Regions from separate parts of the Cnuibacter physcomitrellae genome, predicted to be linked through region 1. Evidence: riboswitches for the same ligand, from Rfam matches in the RefSeq annotation. Region 1 holds a riboswitch; the other holds the start of a gene.
The links. A riboswitch is a leader RNA that binds a small molecule or an ion and turns the genes downstream of it on or off. The one in region 1 is predicted to bind glycine.
Positions count from the first base shown of each region.

Region 1 (4,687 bases):
CAGCGACGCGGGTCGCCCGAGCCCCATCGCGCCACCGCTCGACCAGAAAGGCACCACATGCTCGACCAGTGGACCGCATCGGGAACACTCGCCCCGAGCCCTGCCCCGGAAGTCCCCACCACCATGCGCGCCGCCGTCATGCCGCATGCGGGCGACGCCGAGGTGCTCGAGGTCGCCGAGGTCGCCGTCCCGCTGCGGATCAACTCCGAGGTGCTGGTGCACGTCGCCGCCGCGGGCGTGAACCCGATCGACGCCAAGACGCGGTCGGGGCGCGGAGTGTCCGCCGCGATCGAGGGCTACCCGTACGTGCTCGGCTACGACTTCGCGGGCGTGGTCGTCGAGACGCCCTACGCCGCGCATCCGCTCAGCGTGGGCGATGAGGTCTTCGGCGTGATGTCGGTGCCGCGAGGTCAGGGGTCCTACGCCGAGTACGTGTCCGTGCCCTCGCTGCAGGTGACGAAGGCGCCGAAGGCGCTGACCCTCGTCGAGGCGGCGGGGGTGCCGCTCGCGGCGCTCACCGCGTGGGGCATGGTCGTCGACGTCGCGAAGGCCCACGAGGGCCAGCGGATGCTCGTGCACGCGGGCGCCGGGGGCGTCGGGCACTTCGCGGTCCAGTTCGCCGCGTACTTCGGAGCCCACGTCATCGCGACGGGGTCGCCGCGGAACCTCTCGTTCCTCCGCGGGCTGGGCGCCGCGGAGGTCATCGACCACACCAGCACCCGGTTCGACGAGGTGCTGTCCGGCATCGACGTGGTGATCGACCTCATCGGCAACGTGCACGACGAGACCGGCACCCGGTCGCTCACCGTGCTGCGTCCCGGCGGGCTCCTGGTCAACGCGCCCACGGGGAGCTGGGACACGCTCGCCGCGGACGCGGCGGCCGCCGGGGTGCGCTCGTCCACCTACAAGTTCATCCCGGATGCGTCGACGCTCGCCGTGATCGCCCGGCTGCTCGACTCCGGAGACGTGCGAGTGCACGTCGAGGAGGTCTTCCCGCTCGACCGGGCCGCGGACGCGCACCGGGCGATCGAGTCGGGTCACACGCGCGGCAAGGTCGTGTTGCAGGTCGGCGCCCTGCCCCTCTAGGGGCGGGCTGCGGCCGTCCCGGGGCTTCGCGCCGCTCGCGCCGCCGCGGGCCGCTCGCGCCGCCGCCGTGGGCCGCTCGCCGCCGGCCTGGTGCGGGTTGCGCCCGCTCCGAGCGGGGAGGACGGCGTGAGCGCAGTCGTTCGTGCTCGCGGCGGGCGGAACCCGCGGAGCTCAGGCGCTCGCGGCGTCTCCGCGGCCTCCGCGCTGACCGCGATGCCCCCGCCGCTCGCGCTGCCCGTGCCGCGCGGGCTGCCCGTGCCGCTCGGACGGCCGGGTCAGAGCGGGCGCTCCATCACGAAGTCGCTCTCCAGGGTGGAGCCGAGCCGGAAGGTCTTGCGGCCGACCCGCTCGAACCCCGACTTCTCGTAGAAGCGCACCGCGCGGGCGTTCCGGTCGTTCACCCCGAGCCAGACGCCCTTCGCGGTCGTGTCGAGGGCGGCGGCGATCGTCGCGTCGACGAGCCGCCGGGACACCCCGGCCCCGTGGTACTGCTCGCGTACGTACACCTTGCTCAGCTCGATCGTGGGTCGCAGGCGCAGCGCGGACGCGACATCCGCATCCGACGGATCACCCTCGACGAGCATCGTGTAGCCCGCGAACTCGGAGCGATCGGCCTCCCCCTCGGCGACCGTGATGACCCTGGCCGGGTCGGCGAGGTACTCGGCGAAGCGCTCCTCCGTGAGGTTCGCGGCGATGAAGTCGGCGATGTCGGCGGGGTCGGATCCGGGCGGGCAGGCCAGCGGGAACGTGGCGGCCGCCACCCTCGCCAGAGCCGCTGAATCGTTCGCCACCGCACGCCTGACCTCGACCACCTCTCCACCCTAGCGGCGCGCATCCGACCCCTCGTCACGCCGGACGGCGGAGTAAGCTGAGAGCGCTGACGACCTGCCGCGGGAGATCCTTCTCCCGAGAAGGTGCCGTAGGAGCAAACCCTCCCCGGGAATCTCTCAGGCCCCACACCGCGGCGGCGAGGCGACTCTGGAGAACAGCGGCGTTCGACACGGCGCTTACCGAAGGTGGAAGGAGCCCCCGGGCTCCGGGGCTCTCAGGTCACAGGACAGAGCGGGGAGGCGACGACGCCCGGCCACACCGGGCCCGATCAAGGAGCCTCCGTGACCATCAGCGCGTTCGACCTCTTCTCGATCGGCATCGGCCCCTCGAGCTCGCACACCGTCGGGCCCTGGCGGGCCGCGGCGCGCTTCTCGGCCCTCCTCGCCGAGGAGGAGCTGCTGTCGCGCGTGGCGCGCATCCGCGTGGAGCTGTTCGGCTCGCTCGCGGCCACGGGGCGCGGTCACGGGACGCTGCCCGCGGTGATGCTCGGGCTCGAGGGGCACGACGTCGAGACGATCGATCCCGACGAGAAGGACGACCGGGTCGCTCGCTGGCGGGCGTCGGGGCGGATCCGGCTCGCCGGCGGGCCGACGCTCCCGCTGGCGGAGGGCGACATCGTCCTCACGCACCGGATGCTCCCGGAGCATCCGAACGCGCTCACGCTCACGGCGCTCGACGCGTCGGGCGAGATGCTCGCCTCGCGCACGTACTACTCCGTCGGCGGCGGCTTCGTGGTCGAGGACGGTGCGGCGCCGCTGCGGGGCGTGACGTCCGGTAGCACGGGCGTCGGGTTCCACTCGGCCGCGGAGTTGCTCGATCGCGCGTCGGAGGACGCCGACGGGATCGCCGGGGTCATGATGGGCGTCGAGGTCGCGGGCGGGCGCACCGCCTCCGCTGTGCGAGCGCGACTGCTGGCGATCCGCGACGCGATGCGCGGCTCGGCCGAGCGTGGCATGACCCGATCGGGGACGCTGCCCGGAGGGCTCGAGGTGCGCCGCCGAGCCGCCGAGTGGTTCGCCCGGCTGCGGGAGGAGGATCCCGGACGCGATCCGGCCTTCGCCCTCGACTGGGTCGACCTCGTCGCCCTGGCCGTCAACGAGGAGAACGCCTCCGGCGGACGGGTCGTCACCGCCCCCACCAACGGCGCCGCGGGCATCATCCCCGCGGTGCTCGACTACGCGCTCCACTACACGCCGGCGGGCCTCGCCTCGCCCGACGATGCGGCCGTCCGCTTCCTGCTCACCGCGGCCGCCATCGGCTCGATCATCAAGGAGTGCGCGTCGATCTCGGGCGCCGAGGTCGGCTGTCAGGGCGAGGTCGGATCGGCCGCGTCCATGGCGGCGGCGGGTCTCGCCGCCGTGCTCGGGGGCACGCCCGCGCAGGTCGAGAACGCGGCCGAGATCGCCATGGAGCACAGCCTCGGGCTCACCTGCGACCCCATCGGCGGACTCGTGCAGATCCCGTGCATCGAGCGCAACGCCATCTCGGCGGGCAAGGCCGTCAACGCCGCGCGCATGGCCCTGCGCGGCGACGGCGCCCACCACGTGTCGCTCGACCAGGTGATCGAGACCATGCGCCTCACCGGCGCGGACATGCACTCGAAGTACAAGGAGACCGCCCGCGGCGGCCTCGCCCTCACCGTCGGCGTCCACGTCGTCGAGTGCTGACCCCCTCCGCGGCCCGCGGGCGCGGTCCGCGGGCGCGAGTGCCGATCTGACACTCGTGGCGGCCTCGCGCTGGCGGAGGCCACCACAACTGTCATATCCGCGGCCTGAGTGGCACCCCCTGCGCTCTCTCGCACGAGAGCAGCAACGGATCTGGCACGCGTGGTGACCTCCCGCCCGACGACCCCACCACAACTGCCAGATCCAACAGCCCGATCCCACGCGGCCACCTCTCGACGCGCCTCACCAGGGCAGGCCATGGATCTGACACTCGTGGCGACCTCACACTCAAGGAGGCCACCACTACTGTCAGATCAGCGGCCCGGCTGGCGCCGCCTGCGCCCTGACCGACTAGGGCACGGATATGACACTGGTGGCGACCTTGCGCTCAAAGAGGCCACCACGACTGTCAGATCCACTGTCCGACTGGCGCCGCGTGCGCCCTCTCGGACGATGGCAGCTCACGAATCTGACACTCGTGGCGACCTACCGCCCCGTGAACCCGCCACAACTGCCAGATCCACGAAGTCGCTCCGGCCCGACCACCCCAGGACGCACTCCCCCACCAGGGCAGCCCACGGATCTGACACTCGTGACGACTCCCGGCCCATGAACCCACCACAACTGCCAAAGCCACGAAGGCGGGCCAGCCGATCACCTCACGACGCGCTCCCCCACCAGCTAAGCCCACGGATCTGACACTCGTGACGACCTCCCGGCCCATGAACCCACCACAACTGTCAGATCTAAGAGGCCGGCCCAGCCGATCACCTCACGATGCGCTTCCCACCAGCGCAGGCCACGGATCTGACACTCGTGGCGACGTCCCCGCCCATGAACCCACCACAACTGTCAGATCCGCCAGCCCGGTAACCTCGCGACACCCACCCTCACCAGAACACCCCACCGATCTGACACTCGTGGCGACCTGCCGACCGATGGACCCACCACGACTGTCAGATTTACTCGCCCCCATGGCGCCCGGCCACCTCACTCGTGGCGACCTTCCGAGACCCGGCGCAGGGCGGGGGTGGTCAGCGGGGCGGGAGGCGGAGGGTGGGGAGAGGGCAGCCGCGGCGGCGGAGGTGCAGGGCGAGCTGGGCGAG
Region 1 is NZ_BMHD01000001.1:1,518,221-1,522,907, forward strand. Features, by position in the region: gene IEX69_RS07085 (NADP-dependent oxidoreductase) at 58-1,086, shown strand; gene IEX69_RS07090 (GNAT family N-acetyltransferase) at 1,362-1,898, opposite strand; glycine riboswitch at 1,968-2,058, shown strand; gene IEX69_RS07095 (L-serine ammonia-lyase) at 2,199-3,584, shown strand; gene IEX69_RS07100 (hypothetical protein) at 4,616-4,687, opposite strand, start outside.

Region 2 (4,687 bases), 630 kb from region 1:
ACCCACCACATCCGACGTCTGCTGAACCAGTCGGATCGCCTCACCCACGGCGCGTTCGAGCTCGAGGTGCTGCAGAGCGCCCGCGGACTGGCGCACTCGCTCGGCGACGACGAGCTGATCTACGCCGCCGAGCTCCGCCTCTCGAGCTGGGCGATGCTCGCCCGCGACGACAGCCTCCGTCTCGAGAGCTTCGGGCGGTGCCTCACGCTCCATCGCGCCGATCCACTGTGCTTCCCCACGAGCGTCGACGAGCTCGACCTGCTCTGGGATTACGCGACGATCACGAGAGCCCTCGCGGCGAGCCACCGTGTCAGCGCGGCGACGATCCAGCGCACCCTCGACGAGATGGTCGACGTCTACTCGGCGGCCGGTGCCGACCTCGCCCCGTGCTTCCTGGCCCGCTACGAGTGGTCGCTCCGCTCCGGCGGAGGCGACGGAGCGGCTCGTGAACGCTTCCTCCGCTCGGTCGAGGGCCGACCGGGGGTCTGCTGCCGAGGATGCGCGCACGCCGTGGAGCTGCGTCGTCACCTCGTCGCGGGCCGGGAGGCAGCTGCCGTCGCCGAGCTCGAGGCGCTCCGGCTGGACGACGACGGCTGCCCGACCGAACCCGAGGCTGCCGCCGCGGCCCTGCTGCTCCCGCTGGTGCGTCAGGGGAGGACGACCACCGCGTTGCAGCTGTCCGACGAGCTCGGCCGATCGTCGACGACCGGCGGCCTGTCGATCCTGGGAGCTCGGATCGGCCTGAGCGCCGTCGTCTCGGACCTCGAGGACGGCCTCGCGCTCGCCGTCTCGGCGGTGCAGCGACTGGCCCGGCACGAGCGGTCGACGGAGCAGGTCGTCGACCTCCTCGTCGGCCTGGGCGGGCTGCTCGACGCGCTCACCCGCGCGGGGCGAGGTTCCGCCGCCGTGCCGTTCGCCGAGCATCCCGCGTTCTCGGCGCTGATCGGCCCCCGCGTGGGCGCCTGGACGACCGCCACGCTCGGGCGGGCGGTCTGGGCACGAGCCCGTGATCTCGCCGGGCGTTTCGACTCTCGCGACGGGGTGACCGCGAGCGTGGCGCGGGTCGAACGCGATCGAGCGACCGGACACGGACCGCGTACGGTCATCGCGACCCGTGCGGCACTGCCCAGGGGATCCGGCGCTGCCCGCCGGGACGAGGACGTGCTGCCCGACACGCTGGCCTCGCTGACCGCCGCACGTGAGCACGCATCCGCGGGACGGGCCGATGAGGCCCGCCGGCTCATCGACGAGGGACTGCTGTGCGCCGACCGCGACGAGCGGGCGACCCTGCTCGAGCTCAGGGTGAGGCTCCTGGTCGACCAGGGCGCGCTGCGGGCGGCAGAGGAGGAACTGGAGCGTCGACTCGAGTGCCTCGTCGTCGACGACCTCGACGATGAGGCGGAGCTCGACCTGCAGCTCGGGCTGCTCCTGTTCGGCGGTGATGCCCCGGATGCGCTCCAGCGCTTCGCCGACTCCCTCGAGCGCTCCCGCGGTCTCGGTCTCGCAGACCCCGTCCTGGCGCGCCTCCTCCTCGCGTACGGGGGCGTGGAGCTGAAGAGGGGGCGGTGGCGCGAGGCAGACCGGCTCCTGGGCGAGGCGGTCACGAGGGCGTCGACGGCGCACCCCTCTCAGCAGCTGCGGGCGAGAGCGCTGCTGCTGCGTGCCCGCGCGAGGGGTGCCGCAGGGGACCACCGGGGTGCCCTCACCCTTCTCGGCGACGTGCTCGTCGAGCGGATAGACCGCGGGATCCGGGCCGCCGCCCACCTGCACCGCTCGCACGCCCATCTCGCGCTGGGCTCAGCGGACGACGGGGTGGCGGAGGCCGACCGGGCGCTCGCGGTCCACACGGAGCTCGGGGACCACGACGGCATGATCGACACCTGCGGGCTCCTGGCCGCCCTCCTGACGGACGCGGGCCAGCTCGACGGTGCGGTCGAGGCGCGGAGGACGGCCGCGCGGATCGCCGTGACGATCGGCCGGCCGGACGCCCTGGCGGCCCGCTTCGAGCTGGCCTCCGCTCTCGTGCTCGCGGGGCGGGGCGACGAGGCCCGCGCGGAGCTCGAGGGGGTGCTGGAGCACGCCGCACGCAGCGAGCACGGTCCGAGCACGGCGGAGGTCCTCTGGCTCCTGGGCCGGGCGTGCCGCGACGACGATGACGACGCAGCCGCCTACTGTGCCTGGAGTGTCGCCCTCGAGCACTTCGCCGCCGTCGACGACGCAACGGACGCCACCTCCGCGAACGCGGGTACGGACGCGGACACGGACGCGTTCGCCTCCGCGATCGCCGATGCGACCGCCACTGCGGCCGGTCCCTCCCCGGTCGAACGAGAACGGATGCGCCGCCGCCGCCTCGAGCTGGAGCTGACCCTCGGCGAGCTGCTCGCCGACCAGGGGAGCGAGGAGGCCGTCGACCTCCTCGATGCGGCACGGGCGTCGGCGATCCGGCTCGGCGACCCCGACGAGCTCGTCGAGCTGCGGCTGCGTGCGGCACGGGCGCTCGCGGCACTCGGTGACAGGCACGCCCTGCAGGAGATCGACGCGGTCGCGACCGTCCGCGCCGCGGTGACGGACCGAGCGCTCCGGGCCCGCACCCTCGAGGCCAGAGCCCGCGTGCTCGACGACCTGGGCGACGAGGACGCGGCGATCGAAGCGGCACGGGTGTCCGCCGACGAGTTCACCCGGATCGGCGAACCCGCCTGCTCGGCGCGACTCCGGCTCTTCGCCGGCCGGATGCTGATGCTCGTCGGCAGGCCCGAGGAGGCACGCGCGGAGCTGGCGCTCGCGGCGGCGGCGCCGGGGCCGGACGGGCGCGCCGCCGAGCAGGAGCTCGCGCGGCTCGACGGCCGCGAGGCCGCGGCCTCCGGCGAGCCCTCGACCGCCGAGGCCCGACCCGGCTAGACTCGCAACCACAATCGAACAACGGGCCCACACGTCACAGCGGGAGAGCCGGCTCGAGCCGGCACCGAAGGAGCAATCCTCCCCGATAATCTCTCAGGTCCTCGTACCGCTGTGACCAGGCCGCTCTGGAAAGCAGTCCGCGCACCGATGCGGGCTCGCCGATGGTGAAAGCCGCTCACGCGGTGAAGCTCTCAGGCCCGATGACAGAGGGGGAGTTCTTCGCCACCAGCGCGACGCCGTCGGCGTCGTGCTCCGCGCACGCTGGAGAGCTCATGCCCCCCGAATCGTCCCCCTCCCGACCCTCCCCGCTCCAGGCCGAGCACGAGGCGGCGGGCGCCTCCTTCGTCGACTTCGCCGGCTGGTCGATGCCGGTCCGCTTCGACAGCGACCTCGCCGAGCACCGGGCCGTCCGTGAGGCGGCGGGCCTGTTCGACCTGTCGCACATGGCGCAGTTCACCCTGACCGGTCCGGCCGCGGCGGAGGCGGCGGACCACGCCCTCGTCTCTCGCGTCCAGGACCTCGAGGCCGGCCGGGCGAAGTACTCCCTCCTGCTCGACGACGACGGGGGCGTCCTCGACGACGTCGTCGTCTACCGGCTCGCCGACGACGAGGTGCTCGTCATCGCCAACGCCGCGAACCACGACGTCGTCGTCCGCTCCGTCCGAGAGCGCGTCGAGGGGCTCGACGTGATCGTCACCGACCTGGACGACCGCGCCCTCATCGCCGTCCAGGGGCCCCAAGCCGCGCAGGTGCTCGCGGAGACCCAGGGCCTCGAGGTCGACGACCTCGGCTCCCTGGGCTACTACCGCATCGCCGCCGGCTCGTTCGGCGCGACACCGGTGCTCCTCGCCCGCACGGGCTACACGGGCGAGGACGGGTTCGAGATCTCGATCCCCGCGAGCGAGGCCGCCGCGCTGTGGCGTGCTCTTCGCGATGCGGGAGAGCCCCTCGGGCTGGTCGCCGCAGGCCTCGCCGCTCGCGACACGCTCCGCCTCGAGGCGGGCATGCCGCTCTACGGGCACGAGCTCGGCACCTCCATCCGACCGCCTCAGGCCGCCCTGGCGCGGGTCGTCGCCGCGAGCTCGACGGCTCCGGGCGCCGAGGCCGCCCGCTCTCCCCTCGGTCCGGATGAGCGCCGCCTGGTCGGTCTCGTCGGGGAGGGGCGCCGAGCACCCCGGGCGGGATACGCGGTCTTCCCCGACGAGTCCGCGACGGATCCGATCGGCGAGATCACGAGCGGCGCGCTCTCGCCGACCCTCGGCCACCCCATCGCCATGGCGTACGTCGACCCCGCGTCCGCCGCCTCCGACACCACCCTGTACGTCGACCTGAGGGGGAGCCGCCTCCCCGTCACGGTCGTCTCCCTCCCGTTCTACCGCCGGAAGAAGGACTGACATGACCGACGCACTCCCCGACGACCTGGGCTACACCGCCGAGCACGAGTGGGTCCGCATCGACGGCGACACCGCCACGATCGGGATCACCGACTACGCCGCGCAGCAGCTCGGCGACATCGTCTACCTCGACCTCCCGGACGAGGGAGCTGACGTGAGCTCCGGCGCCGTGGTCGGCGAGATCGAGTCCACCAAGTCCGTCGGCGAGCTCTTCTCGCCCCTGGACGGGACCGTGCTCGAGAAGAACGCCGACGCCGAGGCCGCGCCCGAGACCGTGAACGGCGATCCCTACGGCGCGGGCTGGCTGCTCAAGGTGCGCTTCGCCGAGCAGCCCGCGCTCCTGACGGCGGCCGAGTACGCCGCCCTGATCGGACGCTGACCGCATGACCGACGGC
Region 2 is NZ_BMHD01000001.1:888,600-893,286, reverse strand. Features, by position in the region: gene IEX69_RS04225 (tetratricopeptide repeat protein) at 1-2,898, shown strand, start outside; glycine riboswitch at 2,929-3,017, shown strand; glycine riboswitch at 3,018-3,115, shown strand; gene gcvT (glycine cleavage system aminomethyltransferase GcvT) at 3,171-4,292, shown strand; gene gcvH (glycine cleavage system protein GcvH) at 4,294-4,671, shown strand; gene gcvP (aminomethyl-transferring glycine dehydrogenase) at 4,676-4,687, shown strand, end outside.
Region 2: linked by a shared signal. The riboswitch ahead of gcvT (glycine cleavage system aminomethyltransferase GcvT) and the one ahead of IEX69_RS07095 (L-serine ammonia-lyase) in region 1 are both predicted to bind glycine.